One region of the Marinomonas sp. 5E14-1 genome, then DNA from elsewhere that is predicted to be linked to it. Evidence: predicted binding sites of a transcription regulator. Region 1 holds the regulator's gene; each other region holds the start of a gene.

Evidence for each region. The regulator PhoB, encoded in region 1, activates phosphate uptake and scavenging genes when phosphate is short. The targets are predictions, from matches to a motif close to TGTCATANNNNTGTCANA.
Region 2: ABFY09_RS12940 (phosphatase PAP2 family protein) is a predicted target of PhoB. The motif match lies at 2,082-2,099, and genes of this name have one in related genera.
Region 3: phnD (phosphate/phosphite/phosphonate ABC transporter substrate-binding protein) is a predicted target of PhoB. The motif match lies at 1,284-1,301, and genes of this name have one in related genera.

Annotation. Positions count from the first base shown of each region.
Region 1 is NZ_JBDXMW010000006.1:81,664-86,705, forward strand. It holds gene ABFY09_RS07125 (amino acid ABC transporter ATP-binding protein) at 1-522, shown strand, start outside; gene ABFY09_RS07130 (HDOD domain-containing protein) at 618-1,889, shown strand; gene ABFY09_RS07135 (chorismate lyase) at 1,896-2,456, shown strand; gene ubiA (4-hydroxybenzoate octaprenyltransferase) at 2,453-3,307, shown strand; gene phoB (phosphate regulon transcriptional regulator PhoB) at 3,392-4,087, shown strand; gene phoR (phosphate regulon sensor histidine kinase PhoR) at 4,084-5,042, shown strand, end outside.
Region 2 is NZ_JBDXMW010000015.1:17,309-22,350, forward strand. It holds gene ABFY09_RS12925 (5-carboxymethyl-2-hydroxymuconate Delta-isomerase) at 1-291, shown strand, start outside; gene ABFY09_RS12930 (phospholipase A) at 349-1,332, shown strand; gene ABFY09_RS12935 (hypothetical protein) at 1,429-1,998, shown strand; gene ABFY09_RS12940 (phosphatase PAP2 family protein) at 2,167-2,682, shown strand; gene ABFY09_RS12945 (MJ1255/VC2487 family glycosyltransferase) at 2,679-3,770, shown strand; gene ABFY09_RS12950 (dienelactone hydrolase family protein) at 3,808-4,728, opposite strand.
Region 3 is NZ_JBDXMW010000001.1:250,489-255,530, reverse strand. It holds gene ABFY09_RS01180 (lipid A deacylase LpxR family protein) at 217-1,197, shown strand; gene phnD (phosphate/phosphite/phosphonate ABC transporter substrate-binding protein) at 1,346-2,287, shown strand; gene phnC (phosphonate ABC transporter ATP-binding protein) at 2,297-3,094, shown strand; gene phnE (phosphonate ABC transporter, permease protein PhnE) at 3,094-3,882, shown strand; gene phnE (phosphonate ABC transporter, permease protein PhnE) at 3,870-4,679, shown strand; gene ABFY09_RS01155 (metalloregulator ArsR/SmtB family transcription factor) at 4,782-5,042, opposite strand, start outside.

The DNA of each region.
Region 1 (5,042 bases):
AAGAACATCGAAGCGATCCGCAAAGATGTTGGTATGGTTTTCCAGCACTTCAACCTGTTCCCACACCTAACCATTTTGGAAAACCTGACTTTGGCGCCAATTTGGGTACGTAAAACACCAAAGAAAGAAGCTGAAGAAATGGCAATGCATTACTTGGAGCGTGTAAAAATCGCTAACCAAGCATTGAAATACCCAGGTCAGCTTTCTGGTGGTCAGCAACAACGTGTGGCGATTGCTCGTGGTTTGTGTATGCAACCTCGTATCATGTTGTTTGATGAGCCAACCTCTGCACTTGACCCTGAAATGATCAAGGAAGTATTGGACGTTATGATCCAATTGGCAGAAGAAGGTATGACAATGGTATGTGTGACCCATGAAATGGGCTTTGCAAAAACCGTTGCCGACCGTGTTGTGTTTATGGATGCCGGCGAAATCGTTGAAGCCAATGAGCCAAATGAGTTTTTCAACAATCCTCAGCATGATCGTACTCAAAACTTCCTAAGCCAAATCCTAAATCATTAATTCGAAACTCGAAACTTCGTTTTAAAATCTGGTATATTGGAAAAAGCCCCGACGAGGGGCTTTTTTATGTCTGATAGTTTTAATCGAGAACCTTTATGGAAGTCTTACCAGACCACCAACAAAATCAGAGAATACGAGTGGTGCATTTAGCAGATCACTCTGGTCGTTTGCAGGTTCTTTTCCCTGAAAGCAACATGCTCGATATTGCTGCTGTATCACGCATCACAAAACGTCGTTTAGAGCCCGTTGCTCACTTTCATCCATCGGGCGATGCTCTTATAAAACCCAACAGTGTAATAACAATTATAGAAAACAGCATATTGGAAAATGACCAAGCTTTTCTTATCTGTACCAAAACCAACGGACAATACCGAGAGATCACAGGAAACCAATTAAAAGAGCTGTTTTCAGGCCCTCTAAATCGTTTTGAAAGCATTTCTATTCACACTTCTGCAATCAACAAACCGGCAGAAAACCACGAAAATGACGAAGAGCAAATTCTTCAAGCACTCGGTAAATTTCAGTCCATACGACTCAAGCAACGTTTGGAAGAAACATTAGAGGTTCCGCCTTTACCCGCTTCTTCCCATCGCATCATCAAACTGTCATCAGATAAGTCCGCAGGAACAGATGAACTATGTGAAGTCATTGCATTAGACCCAAGTTTATCTGCACAGGTTGTTAGCTGGGCGTCTTCTCCTTACTATGGAGCGCCGGGGTCGATTGAGTCTGTAGAGGATGCCATTATTCGCGTGCTCGGCTTTGAAATGGTGATGAATTTGGCGCTTGGATTATCAATGGGTAACGCTTTTAAAACGCCTGAAGAAGGACCTCGTCATTATGAAGACTTCTGGTTAGATTCTGTTTCAAATGCTGTACTTATGGAATCCTTAGTAAAAGCGATGCCAATTAAAAACCGTCCAAAGCTCGGACATGCTTACTTAGCAGGCTTGCTACACAACTTCGGATTTCTTGCGATCAACGCTATTTTGCCACCTCATTTTTCCATTCTATCTCGCTACCAAGAAGCTAACGCGCATCTGGCAGCAGAGTTTACTGAAATGCACATACTGCATTTTAGCAAGGAACAATTGGCATCTTGGCTACTGCGTTATTGGAGCTTGCCAGACAATATTTGGATGGCCATCAGATACAGCAAAAAGCCTCATTATTATGGAGAGCACGCTGTATTAGCCAAACTGCTCTACGTGACTTATCAGCTCCGTCACGAAGCTGATATTGAACCTGAAGTGCTCAATGGAATAGGCTTAACACTTGAAGAAGCCGAAAACTGCGAAAAAGAGGTTTTCAAAAAATCAGCCGAATTGCATAAAATGGCGTCTTTAATTAACAAGATAAATGCCTAGCTTATTATGACATTGATGAATCAATCCGCGACCTTGCAGTTTGGCTATCGATGGGCACCTGTACATAGAGTCAACAAGGTAAAAGTGCCAACCACTCTTTGGCCTTGGCTGACTACCAAAGCCTCTTTAACAGCCAAACTACAAACGCTGGGAACACTAACGGTTGAAGTACTTGAAGACACATGGGGAACACCAACGGCACGAGAAAGGCGTCGACTTGCTTTGCGCCCTCGTGAGGCAGCTCGAATTCGCACCGTTTTATTAAAGGTTGATGGTGTCAGTGTTATTTATGCGCGTTCAATTATTCCAGCCAAATCCTTAAAAGGTCATTGGCGACAAGTAAAACATCTTAAAAACAAACCGTTAGGCGGATATTTGTTTAAACACAGAGCGCTTGTTAGAAGCTGTGTCGAAGTCACTCAACTGCCTAAACAGATGTTTCCAGATCAATCCAATACCGTATGGGCGAGACGTTCTGTTTTCCAACAATACGGAGTGGGAATCTTGGTCAACGAAGCCTTCTTTGATGATATCAACCAACTAAAATCACCATTTGGTTTTATATGAATAAATTGAAAGTTTACCTAGAGCTAACGCGATTCGATCGCCCTATCGGGTCTTTGTTATTGATGTGGCCAACATTATGGGCACTATGGCTCGCCTCTGATGGTATGCCTGATTGGCGCCTCATTGTTATTTTCATTTTAGGCGTATTCAGTATGCGCTCTGCTGGTTGTGTGATTAATGATTATGCCGATAGAAATGTAGATGGCAGCGTTGAACGTACCAAGAACCGACCATTGCCCTCGGGTCGCGTATCCGCAAAAGAAGCTCTAGCGCTTTTCGCAACTCTTTGCGCAGTAAGCTTTATTTTAATTCTTTTCACTGACGTTCGAACCATTTTATTGTCATTTATCGGATTAGGTCTTGCTGCACTTTACCCCTTTATGAAGCGATATACCCACTTACCTCAGCTGTTCCTAGGTTTGGCTTTTTCTTGGGCAATACCCATGGCGTTCAGTGCTCAAGGCGGTGACTTAAGAGACCCTATACTTTGGATGCTGTTCATTGCCAACTGCTTCTGGACGATCGCATACGATACCTATTATGCGATGACAGACCGTGAAGATGACCTCAAAGTCGGTATCAAATCGACGGCTATCTTATTTGGGGAACACGATCTGCTTATCATTCTTTGCCTGCAAGGTCTGACTTTGTCTCTCTTAACTTGGGTGGGGATACTGGCTGGATTAGATTGGCCGTATTTTATTGCTCTTGTGTGTTGTGTCGGATTATTTTATTTACAATTTAAACAAGCTCGAAGCCGTGATAAAGCCGCCTGCTTTCGATCATTTCTAGATAATAACCGCATTGGCTTTTGTCTCTTCATTGGTCTAAATTTAAGCTATTTTCTGTAATATATGGCAAAGTTGTGACACTTTAACCAAACTGTCACATTTGACAGCTTTAATAAAACCGTTCCTGAGGTGAGGGTAGATCCTGTGACCGGTAAAAAAGTATTAATTATTGATGACGAGTCTTCAATACGCGAAATGATCGCGATTGCTCTAGAAATGGCAGGCTATGAATATTTAGAAGCCGAGAATATTCAGCAAGCCCACGAAATTATCGTCGACCACCGACCAGATTTAATTCTTGTTGATTGGATGATGCCGGGGGGCAGTGGCATTGAACTCACTCGTCGCTTGAAGAAAGACAACACAACGGCTGAAATTCCAGTCATCATGTTGACGGCAAAAAGTGAAGAAGACAACAAAATCCAAGGCTTAGAGGTTGGTGCGGATGACTACATAACCAAACCTTTCTCTCCTCGTGAATTAGTTGCGAGATTAAAAGCCGTATTGCGCAGAGCAACACCCCAAGGCATTGATGAACCGATTGAAATTGAAGGGCTAATGTTAGATCCTATCAGCCAACGAGTCACAATAGGGGCTCGACCTTTGGATATGGGACCAACGGAATACAGATTGCTAAAATTCTTAATGACGCACCAAGAACGCGCCTATTCTAGAGCACAACTTCTAGATCAGGTTTGGGGTGGTAATGTCTATGTAGAAGAACGCACCGTTGATGTTCATATTCGTCGTTTACGCAAAGCCATTGGCAGCTCTCACGACTCTTTGATACAAACCGTTCGAGGAACAGGCTACCGATTTTCAGCAAAAAGGTCCGCATGAAAAACATTTGGCGAAATACCATACTAAGTTGGCTGTCAGGTCTTGCAGCTTGTGTTGTCATTGGCCTGATCATAGGTCAGTTATTAGGGGTATTATTGCTGTATGTTTTAGGGTCTTTGTACTGGCAGCTGTACCAGCTTTACCAATTCCATAGCTGGCTACGCTATTCCAGTAAGGCGTCGCCTCCAGAAGCCAGTGGAATTTGGGGAGACGTTTTTGATGCCGTTTATCGTTTGCAGAAAAAACAACGTAAATCAAAACGTCGAATGCGCCAAGCATTAACGCGTATCGAAAGCTCGACAACCGCCTTAAAAGAAGGCGTAATTATGGCGGACAACCAAGGAAATTTAGAGTGGTGGAACAATTCTGCAGCTCACTTTTTTGGTCTGATGCGCCCTGTAGATCGAGGTCAGATAATCACCAACATCGTTCGCAGTCCGGAGTTTTTCCGCTATTTCTCACAGAAACGCTTTGGAGAACCGCTGGTTATTAAGTCCCCAGCAAAAGAAGGCGTTTATCTAGAAATACAAACAACGTTGTACGATAAAAACGATCACCTTATTTTTATCCGAGATGTCACTCGTCTGCATCTTCTCGAACAAATGCGAAAAGACTTTGTTGCCAACGCCTCTCACGAGCTCAAAACACCTTTGACAGTGATTAAAGGTTATCTAGAAACCCTCGATATGTTTAAAGACAGCCTGCCGAAAAGCATGCAGAAAGGCATAGTGAACATGTCTGAGCAGTCTGAGCGCATGGAACACCTTATTGAAGACTTGCTTCTTTTATCTCGTTTAGAAAGCGATGAAAAACGTGAAGAGAATCAGTGGTACAAAGTTTTAGACATTGTGAATTCTATTCAAAGTGCAGTGGAATCCATTGTGACTGAGCAACACATCATTTCTGTCAAAATTCCTGCTGAAGCTTATATTTACGGCTCTTACAAAGAGCTGTA
Region 2 (5,042 bases), on a different contig from region 1:
TTACTTGAGGCTGCGAAGGAAGCCTGTGTCGCATCTAATTTATTCTCCGTGGAAGATATTAAATTACGAAGCAGTGCTTATAAAAGCTTTACTACTGGCGGACAAGAGGATGCTTTCATACACGTGATGATAAGACTCTTGTCGGGTCGCACAAAAGAAGAGAAGAAGCAGTTGTCCACTTTGATGCTGAATGCTTTAACAGAGTTTTCATTAAAAGATGTTAGCTTGTCTGTTGAATTATGCGATATGGATCGTGATACTTACGCCAAAAGAGTTGTGTTGTCTCAATAACTGAGGCTTGTCTAAAGTCGTTAATGTGGCTTATGTCACTCGATAAGGTTTCAAATAATGAAAGCCATAGTCTATTCGATGGTATTATTTCCTAGTTTGCTTTTGGCTCAAACCGAAATAAACACGCCGGATTATATTGCAACGGAATCTGCTGAAAACGTGGCTGTTGCTGAGGAAGAAGAAACGTCTTTTTCCCCAACAGAGCCTGCAGTGCCGGAGTCCATTTCCAAACGAGCTGAGAAGGCTAAAGGCTTATTTCAGCAGCGAGTAGATAAAGAAGTCGTAACAGTAGACAACCCATTCGTTTTAACACCTCATAAACCAAACTATTTCTTACCTATTGCTTATACTTCTAACCCTAATAACAGAGCTTTCTTAGGGGACGATGAGACTGAAAGCCTGCAAAGCGTGGAATTTAAATTCCAGTTGAGTGTGAAGTTTCCCGTTGTTTACGATGTTGTAGGACGTAATTCCAGCCTATGGTTTGCCTATACTCAACAAGCTTTCTGGCAAGCTTATAATAGTGATATTTCAGCGCCTTTTCGAGATACGAATCATGAACCAGAAGTCTTTATTGTAGATAAGCCAAAGAATGGTTTTTTAGGAATTAAGCCTAGTTATATTACTTACGGTTTTAATCATCAGTCGAATGGCCAATCCGGTGATCTTTCTCGATCGTGGAACCGGTTTTACGTGGATTTTTTGTTTGAGAAAGGCAATACCGCTTTTTCCTTTAAGCCTTGGTATCGTATTCCTGAAAGCTCAGACAATGACGATAACCCGAATATAGAAAGATATTATGGTTACGGTGAGCTGAGTGTCATCCATGTTATTGATGATTACAGTATTGATTTTATACTGAGGAATAATCTCAAAGCGTCCAATAATAAAGGTGCTTTGCAGGTTGGTTTTAACTTCCCTTTGTGGGGTAAAACTCGAGGTTACATCCAATATTTTAATGGTTATGGTCAATCATTACTTGATTACAATCATCAAACGCAATCTTTAGGGATTGGCATTATGTTGTCGAATTGGCTGTAATTTAATCGTCTTTGCATTGTTATTGAAAAGGTTTTGTCATCATATTGTCATTTTCTGCTTCTAAGGTGTTTATAAATCTAACCTAGGAGCTATAAAATGAAATTGAAGTTTTTACCCGTTACAACAAGTTTAGTAGCACTAACTCTTCTAACGGCTTGTGGTAATGAGTCTGTGAAAAGTGGTGACACTGCGTCTGTTGCTGAAGCGATATCTTTAAACAATGAAGACTTATATGAAGTTCATCACGATGGTCGAATTCATATTTTTGATGACCGCGCAACATACGAAAGCTTCCTTGAAGTAGGTGAGACTTCTTTCCGTAAAGTTCATATCGGTGAAGGGCCAAAAGGTGAGACGCTTGTTTTCGGTTTAACAAACGAAGACAAGAAGAAAACATCAGGCATTGCTTCTATGGATATGTATCATGGGACGTTAGAAGGTGCTACGCCTTTCTACGGTGAAATGCGCGTTGAAGGCCGTATTTTTGTTTTCTCTTCTTTGGCTGAAATGAACAACGCTCGTTTGGTTGGTGAAGTGCCATTACGTTATACAGAAATTGGTGCTGGCCCAAATGGTGAAACTGTTGTTTATGCGTTAAACAGCAACAACAAGAGCGTTAAACCTGTTGCCATAATTAAGAAGTTCCACAAGATGAATGATCTTTAAGAAGGTGTTTACTTCAAACTTTGAGCTTGAAGTAACGACAAATGATGCCTCGCTTTATGCGAGGCATTTTTGTTTAGGTGGCATGTCATCAAGTTGTCATTTAAGTGCAACCTGACTGACATTTTACTCGTCTATGTTTGAGAATAAGATAAACAGCGAGGTGATGGCATGAACATACTTCAGAATATACATGCATTTGATGTACAGACTTTTTACTGGTTTATGGCTCGTAAACACAGAGCGAAATTAACCAGTATTGGGCGTGCTATTTCATTTACAGCCGATGGCCCTCTTTATGCCGCTGCCGCAATCATGTTTTGGTTTTCGGGTTATGAAACTCTAGTCACCGTTTTAGCTTTTGGTTTCTTGCTTGAGCGTATTGTCTATTTTGTTTTAAAGCGTGGTTTTAAGCGTAATCGTCCAGCTGATGCGCTTGATGACTTTCGTAGCTTTATTATTCCGTCTGACCAGTTTTCTTTTCCATCAGGCCATACGTCAGGGGCTTTCTTTATGGCGTATTGCCTAAGCGAATGGTTTCCAAGTTTTAATGTTATTTTGTATTTTTGGGCGGCGCACGTTGGCTTGTCGCGTATTTTTTTGGGTGTGCATTTCCCAACAGACACAGTGATTGGGGCTTTATTAGGAAGTGCCTGTGCGGCCTTTATGATTGGAGTTCTGGTATGAAGATTTTATATGGCGTTCAAGGAACAGGAAATGGTCATATTACCAGAGCAAGAGCCATGGCTGCTGAAATGAATGCGGCTGGTGTAGAAGTTGATTTTATTTTCTCCGGTCGTCCGCCTGAAGATTATTTCGATATGTCGGTATTTGGCGATTATCGAACCTTTCAAGGGCTGAGCTTTGTTGCTCGTAATGGCAAGCTGGATTTATTGGCGACTTGTCGAAATGCGAATTTCTTTAGGCTCATTCGAGATATCCGCTCATTAAATCTTCGTGGTTATGATCTGGTTATTACAGATTATGAGCCTATTGTTGCTTGGGCCGCAAAATCCCAAGGTATTCCTTGTATTGGGTTTGGGCATCAATACGCTTTTAAGCATGACATACCTCGTTATAAAAAGAACTTTATTGCACAATGGATTATGTCTAATTTTGCGCCAGCTGCGATTCAGCTTGGTGCTCATTGGCATCACTTTGGCTACTCAATTTTACCTCCGTTAATTCACAATGAAGAAAGACAAAACACGCCAGACTCTATGGACGTGCTTGTGTACTTGCCTTTTGAAAACAGTGAAGACGTCATGGATTGGTTGGAAGGTGTGCCGGATTATTCTTTCAGATTGCATTGCAAAGACATTGAGCCAGGTGTGTATGGCAAGGTTGAAGTTTTTCCATTTAGCCGAGAAGAGTTTCAGAAGAACCTGAGCGAATGTGAATCTGTTCTTTGTAATGCGGGTTTTGAACTGAATTCTGAAGCGTTGCAGTTAGGTCGAAGAATATTGGCGAAACCGCTTAAAGGACAAATTGAGCAACATTCCAATGCCATTGCCTTGGAGCAATTAGGTGTTGCGAAAACAACAGAGACTTTAGATTCTGGGATTATTCAAGAGTGGCTGGAAACTGGTCGAGTCGTGCAGATCTCTTACCCTAATGTGGCTCGTGCTGTGGTTTCTTGGTTGCAATCGAGCAACGATGTGAGTGTCTCAGATTTGTGTGAATCTTTATGGCAGCAAACGCCAAATGTGCGTGGAATTGATTTTAAATACAGCCAAAAATCGGCATCACTAAATACAAAAAACGTTACAGCATAATTTTTTGCTGTAACGTTTTTTTATTTTTCTTCCTTTCTTAAGCGTTCAGGTTCTGTTTAAAGAATCCAATGGTTCGCTCCCAAGCAAGCTCTGCATTATCTTCTTGATAACGGCCTGTCGAGTCATTATGGAAGCCGTGATTCGCTTTCGGGTAAACATAAGCAGTGTAATCAACTTTGTTGGCTTTCAGTGTTTTTTCATAGCTTGGCCAAGTTGCATTAACTCGATCATCTAATTCCGCAAAGTGAATTTGTAGCGGTGCTTTGATTTTATCAATATTAGATTTTGCTGGCGTGCCATAATAAGGCGCACCGGCATTGATTGTGTCTGGCATATTTGCTGTAAGAGAATTGGTTAAGTAACCACCAAAGCAGAAGCCAACCATGCCTACTTTACCCGTACTGAACGCGTGGTTCTTAAGTAGAGTTGCGGCATCTTTAAAGTCTCCTTCAATTTTGCTGCCATCTAGTGTTTTTTGCATTGCGCGACCTTCGTCATCATTTCCTGGGTAACCACCTAAAGGAAACAAAGCGTCAGGTGCTAAAGCGATGAAGCCAGCTTTCGCCAAACGACGAGCAACATCTTCAATGTATGGGTTCAAACCGCGGTTTTCATGAGCCACTAAAACAGTTGCGGCTTTATTGTTTGCATCAACACCTTTTGGAACAACTAGGTAGCCGCGCGCTTTACCGTGTCCGTTCGGCGAGTCAAATTCTACGTAGCTTGCTGTAATGTCCGGATCATTAAAAGAGACTTGCTCTGCTAACGCGTAATTTGGTGTAAGTGCTCCAGCAACGACGGATAGGGTTAATCCTGCTACGCTTAGTGTGCCAAGGCGAGATAGGAAGGTGCGACGGTCAATGTCTCCATGAGCATATTCGTCGTACCAATCAAATGCTTCTTGAGGGATGTCTTTTGCCGATAAAGCAAGGGCCGTTTTTTCTGTTTGTAAGCTCATTTCAACTCCTTTGTACTTTTTCTACTTTAAAGTGGGTAGTCATAAAGATCTTCGAACGCTTTCTTTAGATGTGATAGTTCAAAATTAGTTCAATCATTACGATGCAAAATAAATATTAGATGACTTTTTGGGTATGAGTAGAATCTTTTGTGTAAGGATATAATTGGTTTAAATATGGACCAGGCATCAATCCCTTTTCGTGTTTTAACCGTAAAAACAAGGGGGACGGTGTAAATTGACAAGCATCGTTAATACAAGCATTAAGAGCTTGAGCGAAATGAACGGATGAATTAATGGAGAAAGATGGATGACGC
Region 3 (5,042 bases), on a different contig from region 1:
ATCTAGGCTTTTCTTAGATGGTGTTTTTTGATAGAAAGAAAAATTTATCCTTGATAAGTTCATGATTATTCAATATTTCTTGGTCTATGCTCCGCTTTGTAAATTTTATAATGATATCTCCTTAGTTATATAACATAAGAAAAATCAGCGAGCTGAAATCAAGTGAACAAAACGAGAGACAGAAAAAGTCACAATAATAGAAAAGCGGAAAGACTCTTGAAAGCCTTCGTATCCATTGTATTTCTTTTGTATGGTGTACAGGCTTATAGTGATGTTAGTTGGATGTCTGCTACATTGGATAATGACTTTTTTGTTGGCGAAGATAACGGTTACACCAATGGAATTTATGTATCCAAGTACAATGTTTATGATGGCTCCTATTCACAGCATGAGGCGGATATTTGGGTAAAACCTTTAATGTGGAGTATGCCAAATCGCTCGATTGATAGAGCTGTAAATGTGTACAGCTTTGGTCAAACATTAACGACGCCTTATGATATTTCTCAAGCCATTCCATCCGAGTCAGATTTGCCTTATTCGGCAGTGATTAGCTTTACCAATACCTATATTTCTGCAGGTCCAAGTTATGCGGATAGAATCAGTACAACACTAGGCATTGTCGGCCCATTTGCGTTAGGAGAGGAAAGCCAGAAGACCATCCATTCCATTATTTCTGCACAAGAACCGAAAGGTTGGGACACACAATTAAATAATGAATTGGTATTTGAACTTTCTCGTGGACGAATATGGCGAGAGTGGATATCGGACAGCGGTCATGCGGATATCTTGCTAGGAGGAAATATAGGCCTTGGTACGTTAAGTAGTAGCGTTAGTACTGCGGCTGTTTTTCGTTATGGTAAAAACTTAGAAGATTCTTATGCTACCGCTTTATTTGCAGACTCAAGAACATCGAATCCTATTGCCGTAAATGGTGGGTGGTTTTTATATTCCGGGTTAGCGCTAAAATACTACTTTAACCAAATTTACACTGACGGTAATACTTTTAGCGATAGCCGATCCATCGACTATGACCATAATATTAATATTTTAGCATTAGGTGTGACTTACTCTTGGGGGAATTCCTCCCTCGCCTTTGCTATCAATACGCCTTTCTCATTGCAATATAACGGCAGTAATGATCACAGCTTAGACGACTTTAATAGCTATGGCACGCTGACATTTGCGTGGCAGCTTTAGTTGTTTTAAAAACTGTGTGCTGTCTAAATCAGAGATAAATTTTGTTTTAAAAGAGAATCATTTCTTATATATGTTTATTTATATGTTTTAACTAAACTGTCACAAAGCGGGTGTAAAGTTTCGTGATTACTTAATCAGGAGCGACACTATGAAACTATTATACCCAGTACTTTTGGCGTCAATGTTTGCCGCAGGTGCAGCTAATGCAGAATTTTCTTTGGACAGCCGTTACGCGGATAAAGATAAAGATTTAATCGCTGATATCCCAACTGATGAATCTAAGTTAATCGATCCTAGTACGTTGATTTTTGCCTATACGCCAGTAGAAGATCCTGCCGTTTATGCGGATGTTTGGTCTGAGTTCCTAGAACACATGGAAGACGTAACAGGCAAAAAAGTGCGTTTCTTCCCTGTACAGTCTAACGCAGCGCAAATCGAAGCAATGCGTGCTGGTCGTCTTCACATTGCCGGTTTCAACACAGGTTCTAACCCATTAGCGGTTGCTTGTGCGGGTTATCGTCCATTTACTATGATGGCAGCAGAAGATGGTTCTTTTGGTTATGAGATGGAAATCATCACTTACCCAAATTCTGGTATCAATTCTCCTAAAGACATTAAAGGCAGCAAGTTGGCCTTTACGTCTCAAACCTCTAACTCTGGTTTTAAAGCGCCTTCTGCGATTCTAAAAGCGGATTTTAATTTGATTCCTGAGCGTGATTTCGAGCCACTGTTCTCTGGTAAGCATGACAACTCTATTTTGGGTGTCGCAAACAAAGATTACCCAGCGGCGGCCGTTGCAAACTCTGTATTGAATCGAATGGTTGATCGTGATGTTGTGAAAGCCAGCCAAATAAAATCCATTTATAAATCTGAAACTTTCCCAACAACAAGCTACGGCGTGGCTTACAACCTTAAGCCTGAGCTTCAAGAAAAAATCAAAGAAGCGTTTTTCTCTTACAAATGGGAAGGTAGCAAGCTGAAAGAAGAGTTCTCGAAAGAAGGTCAGTTCTTACCAATTACCTTTAAGCAACACTGGAATGTGATTCGTAAAATTGATGACGCAAACGGCGTTTCATACAACTGCCGATAGGATCTCTCAGTGCTTAAAATTGAACACTTAAAAAAGCGTTATAAGTCTGGTCCTTGGGTTTTAAAAGACATTAGTTTTGAGGTTCCTGACGGTGAAATTGTTGGACTTATCGGCCCGAGTGGGGCCGGTAAATCCACCATGATTCGTTGTGTAAACCGACTAATCGATCCAAGTGAAGGCAATATCCAGTTGGACGATGTGAGCTTGAGCAGTTTGTCTTCCAGCAAAATTCGCGAGCAACGTCGTCACATTGGGATGATTTTCCAAGAATACGCCCTAGTTGAAAGGCTGAGCGTGATGGAAAACGTCTTGTCTGGTCGATTGGGGTATTTGTCTTTTTGGCGTTCTTTCTTACGTCGTTATCCACAAGAAGACATTGATAATGCTTTTGAGTATTTAGACCGTGTTGGCTTAATTGATCACGCTAATAAACGTGCTGATGAATTGTCTGGTGGCCAGCGTCAACGCGTGGGGATTGCCAGAGCCTTGGCGCAAGATCCTCGTTTGTTATTGGTGGATGAGCCAACAGCAAGTTTGGACCCAAAAACGTCTCGTCAAATCATGCGTTTGATTCAGTCTATTTGCCGTGAAAAAGCCTTGTCAGCGATTATCAATATTCACGATGTGCCGCTGGCGATGCAGTTTGTGGATCGCATTATTGGTCTGCAAGGTGGCGAAGTGGTGTTTGACGGCAAGCCTGATGAATTAACAGAAGACGTACTGACGCGCATTTATGGCGACGAAGATTGGACGGACGTTAAGCCAGAAGACGAAGATGATGAACAGGAAAGTGAGGAGGCCGCTTAATGCGAACTTGGCAAAGGCCTCATTATCTTGTGCCAGATAAACGCTGGCGCATCGCGCTTTGGATCGCCTTTTTTCTGTATTTGATTGTCGGTATTGGCAGCATTGAGGTGAATTGGCAACGGGTTTACGAAGGTTTGGAGCGCGGTGGTCGTTTTATCGAAGGCTTTTTGAACCCTAATTTTACTCGTCGAGCGGCGGACATTTATTCTGGGATTTATGAAAGCTTAACCATGACAGTGACGTCAACGGTGGTTGGAATTCTGCTGTCTATTCCATTTGGAATGGGCGCGGCGCGTAACATTTCTCCAAAACCTATCTATTTGTTTTGTCGATCTTTTATTGCGGTTTCTCGCTCTATGCAAGAAGTGATTGTGGCCATCTTTTTAGTGGCGCTTTTTGGCTTCGGAGCCTTTGCGGGTTTCTTAACGCTGACCTACGCGACAATTGGTTTCCTAGGTAAGTTATTAGCTGAAGAAATTGAAGAAATTGATAAAAAACAATTGGAAGCCATTGCTTCAACGGGCGCATCTTGGTTACAGCGTATGCACATCGCGATTTGGCCACAGGTGATGCCGCGTATGATTGGTTTGTCGTTTTATCGATTCGATATTAACTTTCGTGAATCGGCGGTCATTGGCATTGTTGGCGCAGGCGGTATAGGCGCGACCTTGAATACCTCGATTGATCGCTATGAATACGATTCTGCTGGTGCCATTCTCATTTTAATTATTCTTATTGTGTTGGCGTGTGAATACCTTTCTGGATGGATAAGAAAATGGGTGAGTTAGAACAAAAATTAGTATGGGAAAGTCATACTAGACGTAAAGCATGGATCGTTTGGGGTTTTTGGTTTTCCATTGTATTGCTGACTGTGTTTTGCTGGTTGGAAATGACGGAAGACACGATTTGGTTTTTTGTTTATGACGCACCTGTGCAAGCGGCGGATTTAATCGATCGCATGTTTCCACCAGAATGGTTGTACATCAATAAGCTGTATAAAGCCCTTTGGGATACGTTGAATATCGCCACATTAGGTACGCTTCTTGGTGTGATTTTGGCGTTTCCTGTTGCTTTCTTAGCGGCACGAAATACCACGCCGTCCACAAAGTTCGTGCGTCCGATTGCCTTGTTTATCATTGCCTCATCGCGTTCTATCAATTCGTTGATTTGGGCTTTGTTATTGGTGACGATTTTAGGGCCGGGGATTTTAGCCGGTATTATTGCGATCGGTTTAAGGTCGATCGGGTTTGTGGCCAAGTTGCTGTATGAGAGCATTGAAGAGATCAACAGCACCAGTGTAGAGGCGATTGAGTCGACGGGTGCGTCTCGTTTTCAAACCATTGCTTACGCGATTATCCCGCAAATTTTGCCTGCTTTTTTAAGCATCACGATTTTCCGGTGGGACATTAATATTCGAGAATCCACCATATTGGGCTTAGTTGGCGCAGGCGGTATAGGCTTGTTCTTGTCATCCTCGTTGAATGTGTTGGCATGGCCTCAAGTGACGCTGATTATTCTAGTGATTTTGGCGACGGTTGTGGTGTCTGAATACATTTCAGCCAAGGTGAGAAGCTTGCTGATTTAACGTCAGTGAATGCTTGTCAGATAAAATGAAAAGAGCCGTCAATGAATACTCAGTGTGTTCGTTGGCGGCTCTTTTTTTGCAGGTGTTTACGCTGGTTTGTGATTAGCAACAAGCAACCGTTCGTTCGGGGCGATCCCCCATTTTTTGTAGGCGCTGTTGATTAATGTCTATGAAGTGCGTGTTTTCTGCGGCGGTTTCTGACAATACGGTTTTCGCCCATTTCGGTAATTCTGTATTGAGGCTGTAGTAAACCCATTGGCCTTGGCGTCGATCGGTTAATAAGCCACAGTTTCTTAGTTGTGCGAGGTGACGGGATATTTTAGGCTGGCTTTCTTCTAGTGCGGCCATTAGCTCACATACGCA